DNA from 3 places in the Kitasatospora sp. NE20-6 genome. Region 2 is predicted to be linked to each of the others. Evidence: riboswitches for the same ligand, from Rfam matches in the RefSeq annotation. Region 2 holds a riboswitch; each other region holds the start of a gene.

Region 1 (7,101 bases), on a different contig from region 2:
CATCGAGCCGGAGGCGTCGACGACGAAGAGCACGAGGTTGGACTCCCGGCCGCGGCGCACCTGCTCGCGGAAGTCGTCCTTGGCGAGCACCAGCGCCCGCCCCGAGCGTCCGCGGGCGTGCTGGTGCGGTGCGGCGGCCTGCAGGGTGGCGGTCAGGTGCAGCCGGCTCAGGTGCCCGCGGGGGCGGCGGGCGCGCACGGTGGTGCCGCCGTCGGTCTCGGCGGGGGAGCGCCGCCCCTGGGCGCCGCGGCCGGTGCCGGGCACCTTGAACAGCCGGGTCCGGTACGGCTCCGCGGCGGCCACCGGTGCGCTCTCGCGGCCCGCACCCGGGGCGGGGCGCTGCGCGGGCGGGGCGGTGTCCGGGGGGCCGTCGGCCGGGTCGGACGCTGCCGTGCCGTCGGGGGCGTCGCCGGGGGCCGGGGCACCGCCGTCCGGGCCGCCGCCGTCGGGCCCGCCGCCGTCCGGGCCGTCACCGTCACCGTCACCGTCACCGTCACCGTCGCCGCCGCCGTCGGGCCGCTGCGGGTCCTCGGGGGGCTCGGGCTGCTCGGCGTGCTCCTCCAGGGTGCGGTCGAGCTGCTCCTCGTCGAGGCCGGGTGCGTCGAAGGGGTTGCGGCGGCGGCGGTGCGGCAGGGCCAGCTGGGCAGCCTTGCGGACGTCCTCCTCCTCCACCCGGGTGCGGCCGGCCCAGGCGGCGAGGGCGACGGCGGCGCGCGCCATCACGATGTCGGCGCGCAGCCCGTCCACCTCGAAGGCCGCGCAGACCGCGGTGATCTGCCGCAGGGCCGCGTCGGTGAGCTCCACCTGCGGCAGCAGCTCCCGGGCGCCGGTGATGCGGTCGGCGAGCGCCTCCTCGTCCGCGGCGAACCGGGCGGCGAAGCCCGCCGGGTCGGCGTCGTAGGCGAGGCGGCGGCGTACGACCTCGGCGCGTTCGGCGGGCTCGCGGGTGGCGGCGATCTCCACGGTGAGGCCGAAGCGGTCGAGCAGCTGCGGCCGCAGTTCGCCCTCCTCCGGGTTCATGGTGCCGACGAGCAGGAAGCGTGCCGCGTGCCGCACCGACACGCCCTCGCGCTCCACGTAGGAGCGGCCCATCGCCGCGGCGTCGAGCAGCAGGTCGACCAGGTGGTCCTGGAGGAGGTTGACCTCGTCGATGTAGAGCACCCCGCGGTGCGCCCGGGCGAGCAGGCCCGGTTCGTAGGCCTTGACGCCGTCGGCGAGGGCCCGTTCCAGGTCGAGGGAGCCGACGATGCGGTCCTCGGTGACGCCGACCGGCAGCTCCACGAGGTGCGCGGGCCGGGTGTGCGCGGACCCGTCGGTGTGCGCGCCGTCCGGGCAGTGCGGGTCGGGTGCGGCCGGGTCGCAGGCGAACCGGCAGCCGCCGGCCTCGGCGATCGACGGCAGCAGACCGGCCAGGGCGCGGACCATCGTCGACTTGGCGGTGCCCTTCTCGCCGCGGACGAGCACGCCGCCGACCGCCGGGGAGACGGCGTTGAGCAGCAGCCCGAGCCGCAGGTCGGCCATGCCGACGATCGCGGTGAAGGGGTAACGGACGTCGGTCATCTGCACTCCATGCCTCCCGGCGCCGCTCACGGCGCACCCGGCGGGACGAACGGGAGGCCGGCCGGCGCCCCGCCCTCGATCAGCTTCCACAGCGCCTCGGTGTCGGCGTGCTCCTCGATCAGGTCGCCGAGCCGGTCGAGCCGTTCCTCGCGGGCGGCAGCGAACGACGTGTCCGGCGCGGGCACGAACGCCCGTCCGGCGAGGGCGGCCGCCTCGCGCAGCAGGGCCCGCCGGAAGCCGTCGTTCTCCAGCACGCCGTGCCAGGTCGTACCCCACACCGCGCCCGCCCGGCAGCCGTCGAGGGCGCGCCCGCGGCCGTCCGAGACGAACGCCTCGCCACCCTCGACGGCGACCACGCCGTGGTGGATCTCGTACCCCTCGACCCGCTCCCCGTACGCCTCGCCGACCGGGCGGGCGAGCACCTTCTCCCGGCCGAAGACGACCCGGGTCGGCAGCAGGGCGAGGCCCTCGACCGTGCCGGCCTTCGACTCGACCTCGTCGGTGATCTCCCGGGCGAGCATCTGGTAGCCGCCGCACACACCGAGCACCGGCAGGCCCGCCGCCGCCCGGGCGTGCACCGCGCGGTCCAGGCCGCGTTCGCGCAGCCAGGCGAGGTCGGCGACGGTCGCCCGGGTGCCGGGCAGGATCACGAGGTCGGCGTCGGCGAGCTCCTCGGGCCGGGTCGCCCAGCGCACCAGCACGCCGGGCTCCTGGGCGAGCGCGTCGACGTCGGTGAAGTTCGACAGCCGGGGGAACCGCACGACGGCGACCCGCAGCACGTCCGTGCCGTGCGGGGCGGCGACCGGGCCGCGTTCGGCGACGGTCGACAGGTCGAGCGAGTCCTCGGCGTCCAGCCACAGCCCGGGCAGCATGGGCAGCGTGCCCAGCACCGGACGGCCCGTCAGGCCCTCCAGCATCTCCAGGCCGGGCGCGAGGAGCCGCGCGTCGCCGCGGAACTTGTTGACGAACCAGCCCGCCACCAGCGCCTGGTCCTGCGCGGAGAGCAGCGCCAGCGTGCCGTACATCGCGGCGAACACCCCGCCGCGGTCGATGTCGCCGACGACCACGACGGGCAGGTTCGCGGCGGTCGCCAGGCCCATGTTGGCGATGTCGCGGTCGCGCAGGTTGATCTCGGCGGGCGAACCCGCCCCCTCGCACACCACCACGTCGTACCGGCCGCGCAGGTCGGCCAGGCACTCCAGGGCCCGTTCCAGCAGGACGGGCTTGCGCTCGCGGTAGTCGAGCGCGCCGACCTCCGCGACCGGCCGGCCGAGCAGCACGACCTGGCTGCGGCCGTCCGCACCGGGCTTGAGCAGCACCGGGTTCATCGCGGCCTCCGGCTCCACCCGGGCGGCCTGCGCCTGCATCGCCTGCGCCCGGCCGATCTCGGCGCCGTCCGCGGTGACGAAGGAGTTGAGCGACATGTTCTGCGCCTTGAACGGCGCGACCCGCACGCCCCGGCGGACCAGCCAGCGGCAGACCGCCGCCGTGACCACGCTCTTGCCCGCGTCCGAGGTCGTCCCCGCGACCAGCAGTGCCCGGCTCATCGGCCCACTCCTCCTGTCGTCCTGCGTGCACGGCCGCGGGCCCGGACGGCCCGGCCGGCGAGCGTGACGGCCAGCGCCAGCACACCGACCCGCCGGGAGAGCGCGCAGGCCCGTTCGATGTCGGCGGCGGCGACCGGCCGCAGTTCCGCGCCCAGGACGGGCCGGTGCTCGGTCCGTGTCCCGTACCGCAGCGTGCCCCCGAGACGGACGCCGAGGGCCCCGGCGAACGCCGACTCGGCCTGGCCCGCGTTGGGGCTGGGGTGGGCGGAGCCGTCGCGCCGCCAGACCTTCCAGGCGGCCCGCGGGTGCTCCGCCGCGGCGACGGCCAGCAGCGCCGTGAGCCGGGCGCCGGGCCAGCCGGCGACGTCGTCGAGCCGGGCCGACGCCCAGCCGAAGCGCGTGTGCCGCGGCGAGCGGTGACCGACCATCGCGTCCAGGGTGTTGACGGCACGGAAGGCCAGCAGCCCGGGCGTGCCGGCCAGGGCTCCCCAGGTGAGCGCGTTGACGACGGCGTCGGCGGTGTTCTCGGCGACCGACTCGACGACGGCGCGGGCGATCTGCTGCCCGTCCAGCGCGCTCGGGTCGCGGCCGCACAGGTGCGGGAGCCGCTCACGGGCGGCGGCGAGGTCGCCGGCCTCCAGGGCGCGGCCGATCGTGCGGGCCTCCCGGGTGAGCGAGGTGCCGCCGAGCACCGTCCAGACGGCGGCCGCGGCGAGCGCCGTGCGGGCCGGGCGGCTGCGCCCGAGGGCGCGTTCGGCGAGCACCGCCCCGGCGGTCACGGCGCCCACGCACAGCGCGGTGTACGCGGCGCCCGCCCCGCGGTGGTCGCGCCACAGGGCCCGTTCCAGCCGTCCGGCGGCGCTGCCGAACACGGCCACCGGGTGGCCCCGGCGCGGGTCGGCGAACGCGGTGTCGGCGAGGTACCCCGCGACGGCGCCCAGCAGATAGGGGGACGCCTGGGTCGGACGGCTCACCGCCCGGTTCCCCGGGCGGGGCGCAGCGGAGACCGCCGGGCAGCCTGCATGGCGTGCGTGTCCTCACTCAGGGTCCGCGCCCTGGATCGACGAACCGGCGGCGAGAGTCTCCTGGCTTCCGGGTCGGACACACCCCCGGGCCTTCCAACGGCCCTGTGGCGGACCGTCGTGACCATGTGTTCGGGCGTGCTCCCCGGTGACAGTGGCGGGACCGCGCCGGATTCGCACCGGCTTCCTCTGCATGCCTCCGTATGGCCCAGCGATATCACCACGCGCTCCGACCGGGAGTCAACCAAGCGTGCGGAGGGGTTGGTCACACACCGTCGCCGTCCGCGGGCCCCGCCGGTCCGTACGATCCTCCGGCCCCCGCACGGGGCCGGGCGCGGCCTGACGCCCGAACAGGTCGCCGACGGCATGGCCGCGCACGGGGTGCGGCTGCTGCCCGCGCACGTCCTCGCCCGGGGGAGCGGCGCGCTGCGGCCCTCCGAGGAGGAGTTCGTCGCGCCGGCCCGGGCACTGTGGTGCCCGCCCGTCCGGCTGATGAGCACGGGCCCCGCCTCGCTGCGCGACTTCCGGCCGGCCCGCGAGCTCACCCCGGCCGGGACGGCGCGGCGGACCGGGGAGCCGCCCCCGCGGCGGGCGCCCGCCCGCCGCTCGCCCGCCCGCCGGCGCCCGCCGACCGCTTCCGGGAGCTGCTCGCCGGGCGGCCCGGCGACATCCCGGTCCGGGCCCGCGCGGGGCGCCGCCGCCCGGACGGCCCGCCCGGGTGGCCGGAGGCCGCCTGCCGGGCGTGGACTGGGAGCGCCATGTCCGAAGCCAGCAGACCGGGGATGCCATGCGCAGCTGGGGAACCGCCACCGCCGTTGCTGCCGCCGTCGTCGGAGCCGGGGCCGCGGCCGTCCTCCTGGCCGGCCGTCGCGCCTCCGAACGGTCCGTCCGCCCCGGCTCCGCGGGCGGCGTCTTCGGGTCGGCCGGGGGCGTCCGCGTCCACCACGTGGGGCCGGACTCCGTCACCCTCACCCGCAGCGTCGAGACGGAGCGGCCCGGCCGCTACGCCCTGGAGTGGCCCGGCGGCGGGCACGCCGTCGTCGGCGAGGTGCTCGGCACCGCCCCGCAGAGCGTCACCCGCCGCCTGCTGTCGACCGGGGCCCCGCTCGCCGGCGGTGCCGAGGTGCGGGTGACCGCCCGCGTCGTGACCGGCGATCCGGCGTCCGCGCTCGGCCTCGACTTCACGGAGACCGCCGTCGACGGCGAGCTCGGGCCGCTGCCCGCCTGGCACCTGCCGGGCATGCGGGGGCTGTGGGTGGTGCTGGTGCACGGCCCCGGCGCCGACCGGCAGCAGGCCCTGCCCGTGCTGCCGCTGCTGCACGCACTGCGGCTGCCCGCGCTGGTCGTCACCCACCGCGGTGACGAGGGGGCGCCGCCCCCGCCCGACGGGCTGAGCCACTTCGGCGAGACCGAGTGGCAGGACGTGGACGCCGCCCTCCGCTTCGCCCGCGCCCACGGCGCCGACCGCGTGGTGCTGTACGGCTGGTCGCTCGGCGCCACCATGGCGCTGCACACGGCGGCCCGGTCGGCCTGGCGGGAGTCCGTGGCGGGCCTGGTGCTGGACTCGCCGGTGCTGGACTGGCACGCGACCGTGCGCCGCGAGGCCGCCCGGGCGGGCGTGCCGGCGCCGCTGGCGGAACTCGGCGCGCTGGCGGCCGAGGGGCGGACCCGGGTCGATCTGGCGGGCTTCGCCCGGCTCGCGGACGGCACCGACCTCCACGTGCCCGCGCTGCTGCTGCACAGCCCCGACGACGCCGTGGCGCCGTGGGCGGCCGCCGCCGGGCTCGCCGGCCGGCGGCCCGACCTGGTGAGCCTGCGGCCCGTCCCGGAGGGCGCGCACGCCGCCCTCTGGAACGCGGACCCGGACGCGTACACGGAGGCGCTGCGGCGCTGGCTGACGCCGCTGCTCTGAGGCGCCCGTCCGAGGCACCCGTCCGAGGCGCCCGCCGGGCCTCCACGACGGTTGTGCTCATGTCATATTTCGTGATCGTGAGCCCGGTTTGATGGCGGATGCCCGATCTCATCCCCCGTCCGCGGGTCGGACGTGCGAGCGCGCGTAGAACTCGATGTGACAGAAGGCCCCTGCGCGGGGAAGACTGCACGGCGTGACGTCTCGGAACCCGCGCGACCGTGATGCCCCGCTCCAGCCCGCGATCCGCACCGGAGCGACGGTGACCCGTCTGCCAGGAGCGGCCCGCCGAGCCGACAACGAGCAGCCGGGCGGACCCGCCCGCCGCCGCACCCCCGGGCCCAAGCCCGGCCGCGGCCGCGTGCCGGTGCCCGAGGGCTTCCCCGCACCCGCAGAGCTGGCCCCGCTGGCCCGCCGCATGCTCGCCGACGCCGTGCGGATCTCCCGCTGGGCCGGCGAGCTCGCCGAGGTCGACAAGCGCGGCGAGCTCCTGCCCGACGACGCGAGGGCCGCCGGCCGCGCCCTCGCGATGACCGTCGGCGCCGCCGCCAAGGCCTGGGGGCAAGCCCTGCTCGTCGGCCTGGTCGAGCTCCGCGACGCCGGAGCCGGGCCGGGCTGGCGCCTCAACGCCTGGGAGCACGACGACGAGGCGGTGATCCGCGGCTGGTCGGCACTGTTCGACGCCTGGACCCTCCTCGCGCCCGTGCCGCCCGCCGCCATGCGCGGCGTCTTCGCCGTGCTCGCCGGCCAGGCCGTCGACCAGGCGCCGCAGCTCCTCTCCTTCCTGCACCTCGTCGACGGCCCGGTGTCGGACGGCGAACTGCTGGAGCTGCTCCGCCGCGGCCTCGACGAGCGCCGGCACGGCGTCGTCCCCGGCGCGCTCGGGCTCTCGCCGGTGCCGCACGCGGCCTCCGCGATGTCCGCCGTCCGCGGCACCTGCCGCGACCCGCAGATCGACACCCCCACGGCCGCCGCCGACGCCGCCGCGGTCCTCGACTGGATGCTGGACGGTCTGGCCGCCGTCGGTGCCCTGGAGCGCCGTGACGAGGCCGCCGAGCTCTCC
Region 2 (7,101 bases):
TCCAGGCCCGCACCGGGGAAGGCCGCCACCGGCAGGGCGCCGGCGGCGAGCGAGGCGTAACGGGCGGGGCGGGCGAGGGCGGTGCGCAGGCTCATGCGGAGATTGTCCTCCCGGATCCGCGCGATCATGCGCCGACGTGCGGCGCGATCCGCGGCGCACAGAGGGACGGACGGCACCCGGCCCCGGCCGGGCGCCGCCCGCGGCGGTCAGACGTCGCCCTCCAGGTCGCCCTCGGTCTCCAGGAACGCCGCCCGCAGCTCCTCGACCAGACGCGGGTCCGGCTCGGCCCACAGCCCGCGGTCGGCCGCCTCCAGCAGCCGCTCGCTGATCCCGTGCAGCGCCCACGGGTTGGCCGCGCTCAGGAACTCCCGGTTGACCGGGTCGAGCACGTACTCCTCGGTGAGCTTCTCGTACATCCAGTCGGCCACCACCCCGGTGGTGGCGTCGTAGCCGAAGAGGTAGTCGACGGTCGCGGCCATCTCGAAGGCGCCCTTGTAGCCGTGCCGCCGCATCGCCTCCATCCAGCGCGGGTTCACCACGCGGGCGCGGAAGACCCGGGCGGCCTCCTCGGTCAGCGTCCGGGTGCGCACCGTCTCCGGGCGGGTCGAGTCGCCGATGTACGCCGCCGGGTTCTTCCCGGTCAGCGCCCGCACGGTGGCCACCATGCCGCCGTGGTACTGGAAGTAGTCGTCGGAGTCGGCGATGTCGTGCTCGCGGGTGTCGGTGTTCTTCGCGGCGACGGTGATCCGCCGGTACGCGGTCTCCATCTCCTCCCGCGCCGGCCGGCCGTCCAGCCCGCGGCCGTACGCGTAGCCGCCCCACACCGTGTACACCTCGGCGAGGTCGGCGTCGGTGCGCCAGTCCCGGCTGTCGATCAGCTGCAGCAGGCCCGCCCCGTACGTGCCCGGGCGGGAGCCGAACACCCGGACGGTCGCCCGGCGTTCGTCGCCGTGCTCGGCCAGGTCGGCCTGCACGTGCGCCCGGACGAAGTTGTCCTCGTCGGGCTCCTCCTGGCCGGCGGCCAGCCGCACGGCGTCGTCCAGCAGGGCGACCACGTGCGGGAAGGCGTCCCGGAAGAAGCCGGAGATCCGCAGCGTCACGTCGATCCGGGGACGGCCCAGCTCCGCCACGGGCACCGCCTCCAGGCCGGTGACCCGGCGCGAGGCGTCGTCCCACACCGGGCGCACGCCCAGCAGCGCGAACGCCTCGGCGATGTCGTCGCCCGCCGTGCGCATCGCGCTCGTGCCCCACAGCGAGAGGCCCACCGACGGCGGGTACGCGCCGTCGTTGTCGGCGCGGTAGCGCTCGACCAGCGACGCCGCGAGCGCCTGCCCGGTCTCCCACGCGAGCCGGCTCGGCACCGCCTTCGGGTCGACCGAGTAGAAGTTGCGGCCGGTCGGCAGCACGTTGACCAGCCCGCGCAGCGGCGAGCCGGACGGGCCGGCCGGCACGAAGCCGCCGTTCAGCGCGTGCAGCACCGCGTCCAGTTCGTCCGTGGTCGCCGACAGGCGCGGCACCACCTGGCGGGCCGCGAAGTCGAGGACGTCGCGGACGGCGCCGGGATGCCCGGCCGCGACCTTCTCCACCGCCTCCGGCGACCAGTCCTCCGCCTCCATCGCCTCGACCAGGGCGCGGGCCTGCGCCTCGGCGGCGTCGGTGGCGCCCAGCGTCGGCGCCGCCTCGTCCAGGCCGAGCGCCTCACGCAGACCCGGCAGGGCGCCGACCCCGCCCCAGATCTGCCGGGCACGCAGGATGGCGAGCACCAGGTTGACCCGGTCGGTGCCGGCCGGCGCCTGGCCCAGCACGTGCAGGCCGTCCCGGATCTGGGCGTCCTTCACCTCGCACAGCCAGCCGTCGACGTGCAGCAGGAAGTCGTCGAAGCCGTCGTCCCCGGGCCGCTCGTCGAGACCGAGGTCGTGGTCGAGGCGGGCCGCCTGGATGAGCGTCCAGATCTGGGCGCGGATCGCGGGCAGCTTCGCCGGGTCCATCGCGGCGATCGACGAGTACTCGTCGAGCAGCTGCTCCAGCCGCGCGATGTCGCCGTAGCTGTCGGCGCGGGCCATCGGCGGCACCAGGTGGTCGACCAGCGTGGCGTGGGCGCGGCGCTTGGCCTGGGTGCCCTCGCCCGGGTCGTTCACCAGGAACGGGTAGACCAGCGGCAGGTCGCCGATGACGGCGTCCGGCCCGCAGTCGGCCGACAGCGCCGCCGTCTTGCCCGGCAGCCACTCCAGGTTGCCGTGCTTGCCGAGGTGGACGACGGCGTGCGCGCCGAAGCCGCCGTCCTCCTGCGCCGCCGCGATCCAGCGGTACGCCGCCAGGTAGTGGTGGCTCGGCGGGAGGTCCGGGTCGTGGTAGATCGCCACCGGGTTCTCGCCGAAGCCGCGCGGCGGCTGGATCAGCACCAGCAGGTTGCCGGAGCGGATCGCGGCGAGCACGATGTCGCCGTCCGGGTTCTGCGAGCGGTCGACGTACAGCTCGCCGGGCGGCGGGCCCCAGTGCGCCTCGACGCCGGCCCGCAGGCCCTCCGGGAGACCGGCGTACCAGCGGCGGTAGTCGGCGGCGGGGATGCGGACGGGGTTGCGGGCGAGCTGCTCCTCCGTCAGCCAGTCCTGGTCGTAGCCGCCGGCCGCGATCAGCGCGTGGATCAGCGCGTCGCCCTCGTGGAGGGCGGGATCGGCGGAGTCGAGACCGGGCAGGTCGGTGCCGAGGTCCATGCCCTCCGCGCGCAGCCGGGCCAGCAGCCGCATCGCGCTCGCCGGGGTGTCCAGGCCGACGGCGTTGCCGACCCGGGCGTGCTTCGTCGGGTACGCGGACAGCACCAGCGCGAGCCGCCGCTCGGCCGCCGGGGTGTGCCGGAGCCGGGCGTGGGCCACGGCGATGCCGGCGACCCGGGCGGCCCGCTCGGGGTCGGCGCGGTAGACGGTGAGGCCGTCCTCGTCGAGCTCCTTGAAGGAGAACGGCACGGTGATCAGCCGGCCGTCGAACTCCGGCACGGCGATCTGGGTGGCGGTGTCGAGCGGGGAGAGGCCGTCGTCGCTCTCCTCCCACCGGCTGCGCGACCAGGTCAGGCACAGCGCCTGCAGGATCGGGCGGTCGAGGGCGGCGAGCGCGCCCGCGTCCCAGGCCGCCTCGTCGCCGCCGGCCTGCGCGTCGGCGGGGCGGGTGCCGCCCGCGGCGAGCACCGTGGTGACGATCGCGTCGGCCCGCGCCAGCTCGGCGAGCAGCTCCGGCTCGGCGCCGCGCAGCGAGGAGCAGTACAGCGGCAGCGCGCGGGCGCCCCGGTCCTCGATCGCCGAGCACAGCGTCTCGACGAAGGCGGTGTTGCCGCTCATGTGGTGGGCGCGGTAGTAGAGCACCGCGATCAGCGGGCCGTCCGTGGGCCGCGGTTCGCGCTCCAGCGGGCCCCAGTCGGGGGCGGAGGCGGGCGGGGCGAAGCCGTGGCCGGTGAGCAGCACGGTGTCCGAGAGGAACGCGCCGAGCTCGGCGAGGTTGGCCGGCCCGCCGTGCGCGAGGTAGGCGTGCGCCTCGGCGGCGATGCCCGCCGGCACGGTGGAGAGCTCCATCAGCTGGGCGTCGGGGGCCTGTTCGCCGGTCAGCACGATCACCGGGCGGGGGCCGGCCAGCAGGGCGTCCAGCCCATCCTCCCAGGCGCGCCGGCCGCCGAGCAGCCGCACCACGACCAGGTCGGTGCCGTCCACCAGCGCGGGCAGGTCGTCGGCGGTGAGCCTGGCGGGGTTACCGAGCCGGAAGGGCACCGGGCCCTGCGCGGCACGGGCGCTCAGCAGGTCGGTGTCGGAGGTCGACAGCAGCAGGATCATGCGGAGGGCCTCCCGGCCAGGTCGGTGTTCCGGGTCGCGAGTCGCGGGGTCGGCCGTGCCGGGGGAGCGGGCGGTGCGGGCTCGGCACGTCTGGGACGGACGGCGGGGCCGGGCAGGCGGCAGCGCACAGGTCGGACCTTCCTCGGGGTCCGCGCCCCTCGGTGTGCCCCCGGCCGGAGACCGGGAGAAGGCGGAGGACGGCGGGAGTTCCTGGCTCCACGGCAGGCTGAGCCGTGGTTACAGTGGCGGGACCGCACCGGATTTGCACCGGTTTCCTCCGCTTGCCGTCGCTGGCGTCGGGCCGTCCTCGCGGACCGCCCGGCAGCATCGTACGGGGTGCCGCGCGGCTGCGGGACAGGGCGCCGACTGTGATCTACGAGACGGGGGCGGCCCGTCGCACCCTCTGTATGCTCGCCGCCATGCCCGCCTCACCCGACGCCGCTGCGCGAGGCTCCGCCGTGCCCGGCCGGGGCCGCGCGGACGCCTGCCCCGGGGCTCTCCGTCTGCACACCGCCGACGACGGCGCCCTGGCCCGGGTGCGCCTGCCCGGCGGACTCCTGACGGCCCGTCAGCTCGTGGCGCTCGCCGACGCCGCCGAGCAGCTCGGCGACGGCGCGCCGGAGACCACCTCGCGCGGCAACGTCCAGCTGCGCGGCCTGCCTTCGGACTGCGGGGCCGAGCTCGCCCGGCGGCTGCGCGAGGCCGGACTGCTGCCCTCCGAGACGCACGAGCGGGTGCGCAACATCGTCGCCTCGCCGTACGCCGGGGTCGACGGCCGCGGCCACGCCGACGTGCAGGGCTGGGTGCGCGCGCTCGACGCGGAGCTGTGCGCGAGCGGCTGGGCGGCCGGACTGTCCGGCAAGTTCCTCTTCGCCCTGGACGACGGCCGCGGCGACGTCGCCGCGCTCGACGCCGATGTGACGTTGATCGCAGCGCCCGGCGGCACCGCGCTGCTCCGGCTCGGCCGGGCCGGCACCGTCCGCCCGGTCGGCGCGCCGGTGGCCGCCGCGCTCGCCGCCGCCCGCGACTTCCTGGCGGCCGCGGAGGGCCGGGCCTGGCACCTGCGGGAACTCCCCGACCTGCTGCCGCCCGGCACCGAACCGCTGCCCGCCCCCGCCGGCGGCCCGCCCGCGCTCGGCGCCCTGCCCGGCGGGATCGCCGTCGGCACCCGCTTCGGCCGGGCCGCCGCCGACCGGTGGCGGCTGCTGGCGGAGGTGTCCGCCGGTGAGATCCGGCTGACGCCGTGGCGCGGGGCCGTCCTGCCGGGCGTGCCCGCCGCCCGGCTCCCCGACCTGGCCGCCGCCGGGTTCCTGACCCGGCCCGGTACCGCCTGGGACCGCGCCACCGCCTGCACCGGCCTGCCCGGCTGCGCGAAGTCGCTCGCCGACGTCCGCACCGACGCCGCCCGCGCACTGGAGCACGGGCCCGGCGCGGCCCCGGCGGCGGCGCACCCCGACGCACCCTCCGGCGCGGCCCGCGCTCCGGAGCGCGCCGGCGGTGCGGCGCTGCCCGTGCACTGGTCGGGCTGCGAGCGGCGCTGCGGACACCCCGCCGGGCGATGGGTGGACGTGCTCGCGCTCGGGCAGGGCTACCGGGTGACGCCGGTCGGGACGCCGGCGCCTTCAGTGGATGTGACGACGGAAGAGATGGCCGAGGCGGTCGCCGAGGCCCGGAGGATCACGTGATCGAGTACGAGAAGGACGGCGCGGCCATCTACCGGCAGTCCTTTGCCACCATCCGGGCCGAGGCCGATCTGGCCGCCCTGCCCGAGGACGTCGCCCGGGTCGCGGTGCGGATGATCCACGCCTGCGGCATGACCGACCTGGTCGAGGACCTCGTGTACTCGCCCGGCGCGGTCGCCGCCGCCCGGGCGGCCCTGCTCGCCGGGGCGCCGATCCTCTGCGACGTCAACATGGTCGCCAGCGGGGTGACGCGCAAGCGCCTGCCCGCCGGCAACGAGGTCGTCTGCACCCTCACCGACCCGGCGGTGCCCGAGCTGGCCCGCCGGATGGGCACCACCCGCAGCGCCGCCGCCATGGAGCTGTGGCTGCCCCGGCTGGAGGGCGCGGTGGTGGCCGTCGGCAACGCCCCGACCTCGCTCTTCCGGCTGCTGGAGATGGTCGAGGCGGGCGCACCCCGCCCGGCCGCGGTGATCGGCGTGCCCGTCGGCTTCATCGGCGCCGCCGAGTCCAAGCAGGCCCTGGCCGAGCACCCCGCCGCCCTGGAGCACCTGGTGGTGCGCGGCCGCCGCGGCGGCAGCGCGATGGCCGCCGCCGCCGTCAACGCGATTGCGAGTGAAGAAGAGTGACGGGCCGTCTGTACGGCGTCGGGCTCGGCCCCGGCGACCCCTCCCTGCTGACCGTCCGTGCCGCCGAACTCATCGGCAAGGCCGACGTGGTGGCGTACCACAGTGCCCGGCACGGGCGATCCATCGCCCGCTCGATCGCCGACCGCTACCTGACGGGCGGGCAGATCGAGGAGAAGCTGGTCTACCCGATCACGGTCGAGACCACCGACCACCCCGGCGGCTACCGCGGCGCGCTCGACGACTTCTACGAGGAGGCCTCCGCCCGGCTCGCCGCCCACCTGGACGCCGGCCGCGACGTCGTCGTCCTCGCCGAGGGCGACCCGCTGTTCTACGGCTCCTACCAGCACATGCACAAGCGCCTCGCGCACCGGTACCCGACCGAGGTGGTGCCCGGCGTGACCTCGGTCAGCGCCGCCGCCGCCCGGCTCGGCACGGCACTGGTGGAGGCCGAGGAGACCCTGACGATCATCCCCGGCACGCTGCCCGAGGAGGAGCTGACCGCCCGGCTCGCCTCCGCGGACTCCGCCGTGATCATGAAGCTCGGCCGGACCTTCCCCGCCGTCCGCCGCGCCCTGGAACGGGCCGGCCGCCTCGCCGACGCGCAGTACGTCGAGCGGGCCTTCATGGACGGCGAGCGCACCCTGCCCCTCGCCGAGGTCGACGCCGACTCGGTGCCGTACTTCTCCGTCGCCGTCCTGCCCAGCAAGGTGGCACCGCTGGACGCCGCCGAGCCCGCACCGGACGGCCCCGGCGAGGTCGTCGTCGTCGGCACCGGCCCCGCCGGGCCGCTCTGGCTGACCCCGGAGGCCCGCGGCGCCCTCGCCGCCGCCACCGACCTGGTCGGCTACACCACCTACCTTGACCGGGTGCCCGTGCGGCCCGGCCAGCTGCGCCACGGCTCCGACAACAAGGTCGAGGCCGAGCGCGCCGAGTTCGCCCTCGACCTGGCCCGCCGCGGACGCCGGGTGGCCGTCG
Region 3 (7,101 bases), on a different contig from region 2:
CGGGATCGCCGTCGCCGTCCTGGGTATCGCGCTCGCCGGCGGACCCGAGCGACGGGGCGGCGCCGTCGGCGCGCCCGTCCTGCTGCTCACCCTCGGCGCGGCCTTCGGCTTCGGCGCCGTCATGGCCCTCGTCGCCCAGGCCACCGTCGACGGCGGACTGCTCCTCTCGCTCTGCGTGCAGCGGCTGTGCAACGTCGCGGTGGGCGGCGCGGCACTCCTGGCCCTCCCCCGGGCATCCGCGCCCGGCGAAACCGGCGCACTGCGACGGAGCCTGCCCACGCTCACCGCCGTCGGCATCGCGGACGTGGCGGCGAACGCGAGCTACGCGGCGGCCGCCCACAGCGGATCCGTGGCAGTGGCCTCCGTGCTCGCCTCGCTGTACCCCGTGGTCACCGCACTCATGGCGCGTGGCGTTCTGAAGGAGCGGCTGCGCCCGGTGCAGGTGATCGGCGCGGGCCTGGCCGTGGCCGGCACACTGCTGCTGGCTGCGGGCTGACCTGATCGCGGCCGCCCGGACCCCCGCAGGAACGGGACGGCTCTCCGGGCCCGGAGCCCTGCAGCCGGTCGGCGCACCGCACGCTCCCCCGCGCTCCACGATCAGACCGTCGGCCCGGCAGCCCAGCGCTGCTCGACCCTGGCGAACCGCCAGTAGCCGATCGCCGCGGCCCAGACCACCACGAAGAGCCCGACGATCACGAAGCCGACGTTGTCGAGGCTCAGCCCGGCGATCCACCCGGTCAGCGGGTCGCCGAGGTCCAACTTCTCGTGCAGGACCGCCACCAACTCGATGGTGCCGATGACGAACGCCACCGCGATCGACAGGCCCGTGATGGTCAGGTTGTAGAAGACCTTCCGCACCGGGTTGGAGAAGGCCCACTGGTACGCAAAGTTCATGAACGTGCCGTCCAGCGTGTCGAACAGGCTCATGCCGGCGGCGAAGAGCAACGGCAGGCAGACGATCGCGTACCAGGGGAGCCCGGCGGCCGCGCCGGAGCCCGCCATCACCATCAGCGCGACCTCGGTGGCCGTGTCGAAGCCGAGCCCGAGCACCAGGCCGACCGGGAACATCTGCCCGGGCCGGGTGATCGAACGCGTGGCACGGCCGAGCACCCGGTTCATCAGGCCCCGCGACGCGAGTCGGCGCTCCAGCTCGGCCTCGTCGAACGTCCCCGCCCGCATCGCGCGGAAGACCCGCAGGATGCCGAGCAGGGCGACGAGGTTCAACGCGGCGATGAGATAGAGGAAGGCGCCCGACGCGGTGGTGCCGATGGTGCCGAGCACCTGGTGCGTGGTGGAGCCGTCGTCCATCAACGTGCCCGCGAGCTGCGCACCGCCGGCGACCAGGGCCGCCATCAGCACGACCATCGACGAATGTCCCAGCGCGAACCAGAAGCCCACCGAGACGGGCCGACGACCGTCGGCCATGAGCTTGCGGGTGGTGTTGTCGATCACGGCGATGTGGTCGGCGTCGAAGGCGTGCCGCATGCCGAGGGTGTACGCGGTGATGCCGAGGCCCGCACCGAACACCTGCGTGCCGACCTCGTACTTCTCGGGCACCACGAGGAGGAACAGCGTGCCGAACGCCACCACGTGCATCGCCAGGATCACCGCCATCAGGGCGGCGGTACGGACCGTGTCCTCCCGCCGCCAGCGGAATGCCGCAGCAGCGGGGGCTGTCGGCCCGGGGGCCGTACCGGTTTCGGGCAGGGTCATCTGCGGATCACGCTCCAGCACCTCGTGGAAAGTCGTCGTGAGATGCCGTGGCCGGTCTCCTGGCTCACGGGGAGGATCCGACGGTGCCCGTACCCGGCCTTCCCGGGCGCGCCAAGGCGCCCAGTGACACACGTGGGGTACGGATTGACTCCCCGTTCACAGTGGCGAGGGCCGCTCCGGACTGGGACCTCAGAGGTCCGACACCGGTCTTCCCGAACACCACGGCGGCTCCACCGTAGGGGTGACGGCACGACAGCTGCAAGCCTGCACACCTGCGCAGGTGTCGAAGATCACGGCAGGGCGGACTGCGAGAATGCCCGGCATGCACCTCGTCCCCGCGGACCGCGCACACCACCGCACCATCGACGGACACCAGGTCTGCGAAGCCATCGCCGCGATCGGTGACGCCGGCCATGTCCGGGCCTGGGCCGACCGCTTCGCGCTGCTCGCCGATCCCGGCCGCCTCGCCCTCCTGCTCGCCCTGCACCAGACCGGGCCGATGGCCGTCAGCGACCTGGCCGTCGCCTCCGGCATGCGTGACCCCGCCGTGTCGCAGGCGCTGCGGCTCCTGCGGGCCGCGGGCACGGTGGCCGGCGAACGGGACGGACGCATCGTGCGCTACCGGCTCACCGACGCCGTGATCGCGGAGCTCCTCGAACACGGGGTGCTCGGCCGCGCGGACTGAACACGCACATGACCGGCATGTCCTGACGGATGGTCATTGAGCAGATCCCTTCAGCCAAGTTTTCTTGTCATGTCACCTTGAAGCAGTCCTGGTACCCCATGCTTCCGGAGGCGGCTCGTCCGAGCCGCCGCCCTCATGCTCCTGACGAGGAGACACCGTGAAGCTTCGCCGTACCTTCGCCGTCACGCTGCTGGCCGCCGCCACCTGCCTGCTTCCGGCCCAGCAGTCCGGCGCCTCCACCGGCGGCAGCCTGCCGTTCGGCTCGGCCACCGCAGTCGGCATCCACAACACCTACGACACGGCTTCCTTCCCCTTCCTCGCCCAGGGCCTGGACACCGGCACGGGCATGATCGAGCTGGACGTCTGGACGGACACCGTCACCACCGAGTGGAAGGTCAGCCACTCCAACCCGCTCGGCAACGCCAACAACTGTGTGGCGGCGACCAGCGCTGCGCAGCTCTACAGCGGCGGCACCAACAAGAACCTCGAGTACTGCCTCGACGACATCCGCATCTGGCTGGGCGCCCACCCCTCCAGTGGCCCGCTGGTCGTCAAGCTGGAGCTCAAGGGCGGCTTTGCGGGCAACCGCGGCATGGGTGCCGCCCAGCTCGACAGCCTCATAGCCGCCCACCTCGGCAGTGCCGTCTTCCGCCCGGCCGACCTGCTCGCCAAGCCCGGCGGCGGCACCTACGCCACCCTCGACGACGCCGCCAAGGCGGGCAACTGGCCGACGCGCAGCGCGCTGTCCGGTCGCGTACTCGTGGACGTCATCCCCGGCACCGTCGAGGAGGGCAACCCCTTCGACACCCTGCACACCGACGTCGAGTACGCGCGCTACCTGCGGGACCTCGCCGCTGCCGGCAAGGTGGGCCAGGCGCAGGTGTTCCCGGTCGTCCACGGAGCCGCCTCCGGCGACCCGCGCTCCGCATACAGCGAGACCAGCATCCGGCCGTGGTTCGTGGTCTTCGACGGCGACGCGTCCGCCTACGTCGGTGGCATCGACACGTCCTGGTACGACAGCCGCCACTATCTGTTGGTCATGACCGACGCCCACAACGTCGCACCCGCGATCAGCGCCACCAGCCCGACAGCAGAGCAGGCCCGTAGCCGGGTCACCCAGCTCGCCGCCGCGCACGCCAGCATCGTCTCCAGCGACTGGCGGAGCCTGCCCGAGGTACAGGCACTCGTGCTGTCCCGGGGCTGACACAGCAACGCCCCAACCAACAGCCTCCCGGCGCACGGGCAAGGCGCACGGGCAAGGCGCACGGGCCCGCGAGGGCCCGGCTCGGACTCCGCCCGTGCACCGGGAGCCATCGTGATCAGGCGCCGAAAGCCGACCCTCCGTGATCGCGACGCACCGGGCCGGGCTGACCGGGCCGACCGGGCCGCGGAGCGGCAAGGGGCCCGCACCGCCCGCGCCTTGGCAGCCCGGCCAGGATCGTACGCGTCATGGCGCGCCGCCCTCTGGCGGCCGCGCACCCTGGACCAGCGCCTCGAACCGGCTCAGCGACCGCTTGGCCGTCCGCCTGGTCAGTGGCCGCAGCGCGGCACCGAGAACACCCGCGGCCGGTACCCGGAATGCGCCGAGAAAGGCGAACCGGGTGCCGTCCGCCTCCTCGACCGCAGCCATGCCGCCCAACAGGTAGCGGCTCTGCATCAGGCACCATCCGGGCCGCAGCTCGATGTCGAAGCGGGCCCGGAGCCGCGAATGGCCCACGACCACCGCCTCGCCGCCGTCCGGCGAGACGCTGACGGTACGGATGTCGGGCAACCACTGGGGCATGGCGCCGGCCAGGTCGGCCGCCACCGCCCACACGTCCTCCAGGGATGTGGGCAGCAGCGTCTCGTGCACCGCCGCACCCGGCACGGTGGTGGCGAGTACGCGCAGGGCCCGGACGGAGTCGAAATCGGCCACCGGCCAGCCATCGTGGTGCGGACGCGGTTCTGCGTTCATGACTGCCATGCCTTTCGGAAGCCGAGCCGGGCGCGGGAGAGACGGGACTTCACGGTGCCTGCGGCCACACCGAGCAGTTCGGCGGTCTGCCGCTCATCGAGGCCCTCCACGTCACGGAGGACCAGGACGGCGCGGTGCTCCGGGGAGAGCCGACCGAGGACGTCCTGGATGTCAGCCGCCAGGTGCGGATCGCCCGGGGCGGGCAGTTCTGCCAGTTCCGCAGGCTCGCACCGCGCATGGCGGCGGACGTGTCGCACGGCCTCACGTACGGCGATCGCTCTGACCCAGCCGAACAGCGCAGCCGGCTCCTGGAGTTGCGGCAGCTTACGGAACACCGCGATCAGCGCCTCCTGGGTTGCATCGGCGCCGTCGTCGAGCGCGATCGGGCCGCACAGCCTTCGGACGTAGGGGGTGATCAGTTCCAGCAGCCGGCCGAGCGCCAGCCGGTCGCCGCGCTGGGCGGCGAGCACCAGCTCGGCGGTGCAGGCGGGCGATGCTTCCACGGCGGTCTCCTTCCGGTCATGGGAGGAGAGGGCGCGGAAAGCCGGAACGTTCCCCACTCGATCGTGTGACACCGGCCACGGGAACGAATGGCCGAAACGGCGACTCTTCATGCTGTCGGTCCGTCACCTACCGTAGGAGGAGAGCCCCATGAGCGATCGCACGAGCCACGGCACGACCCGGATGGAGGCCTCGTCGGCCGCAGACAGCAGCACCCGGGCGACCCCGCTCGCAAGCCGCAGCGCGCGGCGGCGCACCACCGCCGTCGCCCTGGCCGGCGTCCTCGGAGTCGACGCAGGATGGCACCTCTACTGGGCCACCGGCACCACGTGGCCCGCCCGGGATGCCGAATCCCTGTCGATGGCCGTGCTCAACACCCAGGTGCCGTTCACGCCGGTCGTCGTGCTCCCCCTCGCTGCGGTGCTGGTCGGCGCGGCTCTGCTGCTCCTGGCACGCGGAGGGGCGATCAGGCTGCCGCTCCCGCCGACGGTCCCCAGGCTGGCGACGGCAGCCGTCGCATCCGGGACGACCATACGTGCCGTGGCAGGGCTCATCTGGGCGACCGGCGCCGGCACGGTCGACGGCTCGGCGTTCCGGTTGCTCAACCTGCTGCTGTACACACCGCTCTGCGCTGCCTGTGCCGGCGCCGCATGGTGGCTGGTGAAGGAGTAGTCACCGCTGCTGGCAGGACGGACACCAGAAGAGGTTCCGCGCAGCATGCGACTCGGTACGCACCGGGGTCCTGCAGACCAGGCACGGCATCGCGGTGCGCCGGTAGACGTACACCTCGCCACCGTGGTCGTCGACACGTGGCGGGCGCCCCATGGCCTCCGGGGTGTGCTCGGGGCGGACGGTGTCGATGCGGCCGGCCCCGACGCCGTCCGTCATGAGCGACACCAGGTCGGACCAGATGGCGTCCCACTCCCTGCGGGTGACGTCACGGCCGGCCCGGTGGGGGTTGATGCCGAGGCGGAAGAGCACCTCGGCGCGGTAGACGTTGCCCACGCCGGCGAGCACCTTCTGGTCCATCAGCAGGGCTGCGACGGTGGTGGAACTCCGCGAGATCCGGCGCCAGGCGGCATCGGGGTCGGCGTCGGGGCGCAGCGGATCCGGGCCGAGGCGGTCGTGCACGGCCTTCTTCTCGCCGGGTCCGAGGAGCTCGCAGGTGTTGGGGCCGCGCAAGTCGGCGTATCCCTCGTCGTTGGCCATCCGCAGGCGGACCAGGCCGGTGGGCGCGGGAGCCCGCCCCGTGCCGAAGGTGAAGCCGCCGTAGAGGCCGAGGTGGATGTGCAGCCAGTCCTCACCGAATCCCAGAAAGAGGTGTTTGCCATGGGCCTCGGCCTCGTCGAGGGGCCGCCCGTCGAGCCGCTCGGCACCGTCTGCGAACCGGCCCTGCGGGCTCGCGACCCGGACGGGGCGCCCGCCGAAGGCGCGGTGGTTCTCGCCGGCGAGGCGATGGATGATGTGGCCCTCGGGCACAGGCGTCAGCTCCTCGTAGGGTCTGTGGCGACCTGTTCATCATTCCAGTCGGCACCGACAGCCCCGGCCGCCGACCTGGTCCGCTCGTAATGGCGGGCCACGCGGGCCCGGTTGCTGCAGGACGGCTTGCAGTACTCCTGGCGGCCGTGCCCCTTCACGAAGTACCGGACGCAGCGGGGAGCGGTGCAGGCCCGAAGCTGTTCCCGGTGCGGGCCGGTGAGGAAGTCGACGGTCGCCCTGGCGAGAGCGGCCGTCAGCCGGACGAGCGGATCCGCGTCGGCGCCCAGGGGACGCGCCGAAGGGTCACCGTCGGCAGGCCAGTCGAGCAGGTCGGCAACCGGGTGCCGGGCGGCCGCCCGGTTGATGCGGGCCAGGGCCTCGGCGTCCGGAAGCAGACGGTGAGCGTCGGCGGGGCTCGGCGGAGCGGGACGGACGGCCCGCGCGAACAGTGCGCGGACGGCGGCCCGCAGCGCCAGGACCTCGTCGAGGGCCGCCCGGTCGGCGGTGAAGCCGTCGGCCACCGTGGGTTCGCACCGCTCCGCGACCCAGACGGACAACTCCTGCGGGGTCGTCAGGTCGTCTGCCACTCCGCCGTGCCCGTCGTGACGAATCGTGCCGGCGAACTCAAGGGCGAGCAGATGCTCCACGCCGACCGCCTCCTCCCCGTATCCGGTCCGGGCTCTTGATCACCCGGTCCAACACAGTCTACCTTTCTAACGTCAAAACCGGTTACATCCATTAGGACAGGCCGTGCCATGCCTCTGCTCGC

The links. A riboswitch is a leader RNA that binds a small molecule or an ion and turns the genes downstream of it on or off. The one in region 2 is predicted to bind cobalamin.
Region 1: it holds a riboswitch for cobalamin, as region 2 does, so the genes downstream of both, SNE206_RS17625 (cobalamin biosynthesis protein) here and cobN (cobaltochelatase subunit CobN) in region 2, are expected to answer to the same signal.
Region 3: it holds a riboswitch for cobalamin, as region 2 does, so the genes downstream of both, SNE206_RS01515 (HoxN/HupN/NixA family nickel/cobalt transporter) here and cobN (cobaltochelatase subunit CobN) in region 2, are expected to answer to the same signal.

Annotation. Positions count from the first base shown of each region.
Region 1 is NZ_BPRL01000020.1:90,095-97,195, forward strand. It holds gene SNE206_RS17615 (putative cobaltochelatase) at 1-1,560, opposite strand, end outside; gene SNE206_RS17620 (cobyric acid synthase) at 1,587-3,107, opposite strand; gene SNE206_RS17625 (cobalamin biosynthesis protein) at 3,104-4,081, opposite strand; cobalamin riboswitch at 4,165-4,358, opposite strand; gene SNE206_RS17630 (alpha/beta hydrolase) at 4,917-6,041, shown strand; gene SNE206_RS17635 (hypothetical protein) at 6,235-7,101, shown strand, end outside.
Region 2 is NZ_BPRL01000001.1:80,976-88,076, forward strand. It holds gene lnt (apolipoprotein N-acyltransferase) at 1-95, opposite strand, end outside; gene cobN (cobaltochelatase subunit CobN) at 207-3,818, opposite strand; cobalamin riboswitch at 4,000-4,139, opposite strand; gene SNE206_RS00355 (hypothetical protein) at 4,226-5,503, shown strand; gene SNE206_RS00360 (precorrin-8X methylmutase) at 5,500-6,126, shown strand; gene SNE206_RS00365 (precorrin-2 C(20)-methyltransferase) at 6,123-7,101, shown strand, end outside.
Region 3 is NZ_BPRL01000002.1:190,034-197,134, reverse strand. It holds gene SNE206_RS01520 (EamA family transporter) at 1-496, shown strand, start outside; gene SNE206_RS01515 (HoxN/HupN/NixA family nickel/cobalt transporter) at 598-1,713, opposite strand; cobalamin riboswitch at 1,745-1,952, opposite strand; gene SNE206_RS01510 (ArsR/SmtB family transcription factor) at 2,036-2,398, shown strand; gene SNE206_RS01505 (phosphatidylinositol-specific phospholipase C domain-containing protein) at 2,556-3,602, shown strand; gene SNE206_RS01500 (hypothetical protein) at 3,846-4,352, opposite strand; gene SNE206_RS01495 (RNA polymerase sigma factor) at 4,349-4,855, opposite strand; gene SNE206_RS01490 (DUF3995 domain-containing protein) at 5,004-5,525, shown strand; gene SNE206_RS01485 (Fpg/Nei family DNA glycosylase) at 5,526-6,332, opposite strand; gene SNE206_RS01480 (CGNR zinc finger domain-containing protein) at 6,338-6,979, opposite strand; gene SNE206_RS01475 (metallophosphoesterase) at 7,088-7,101, shown strand, end outside.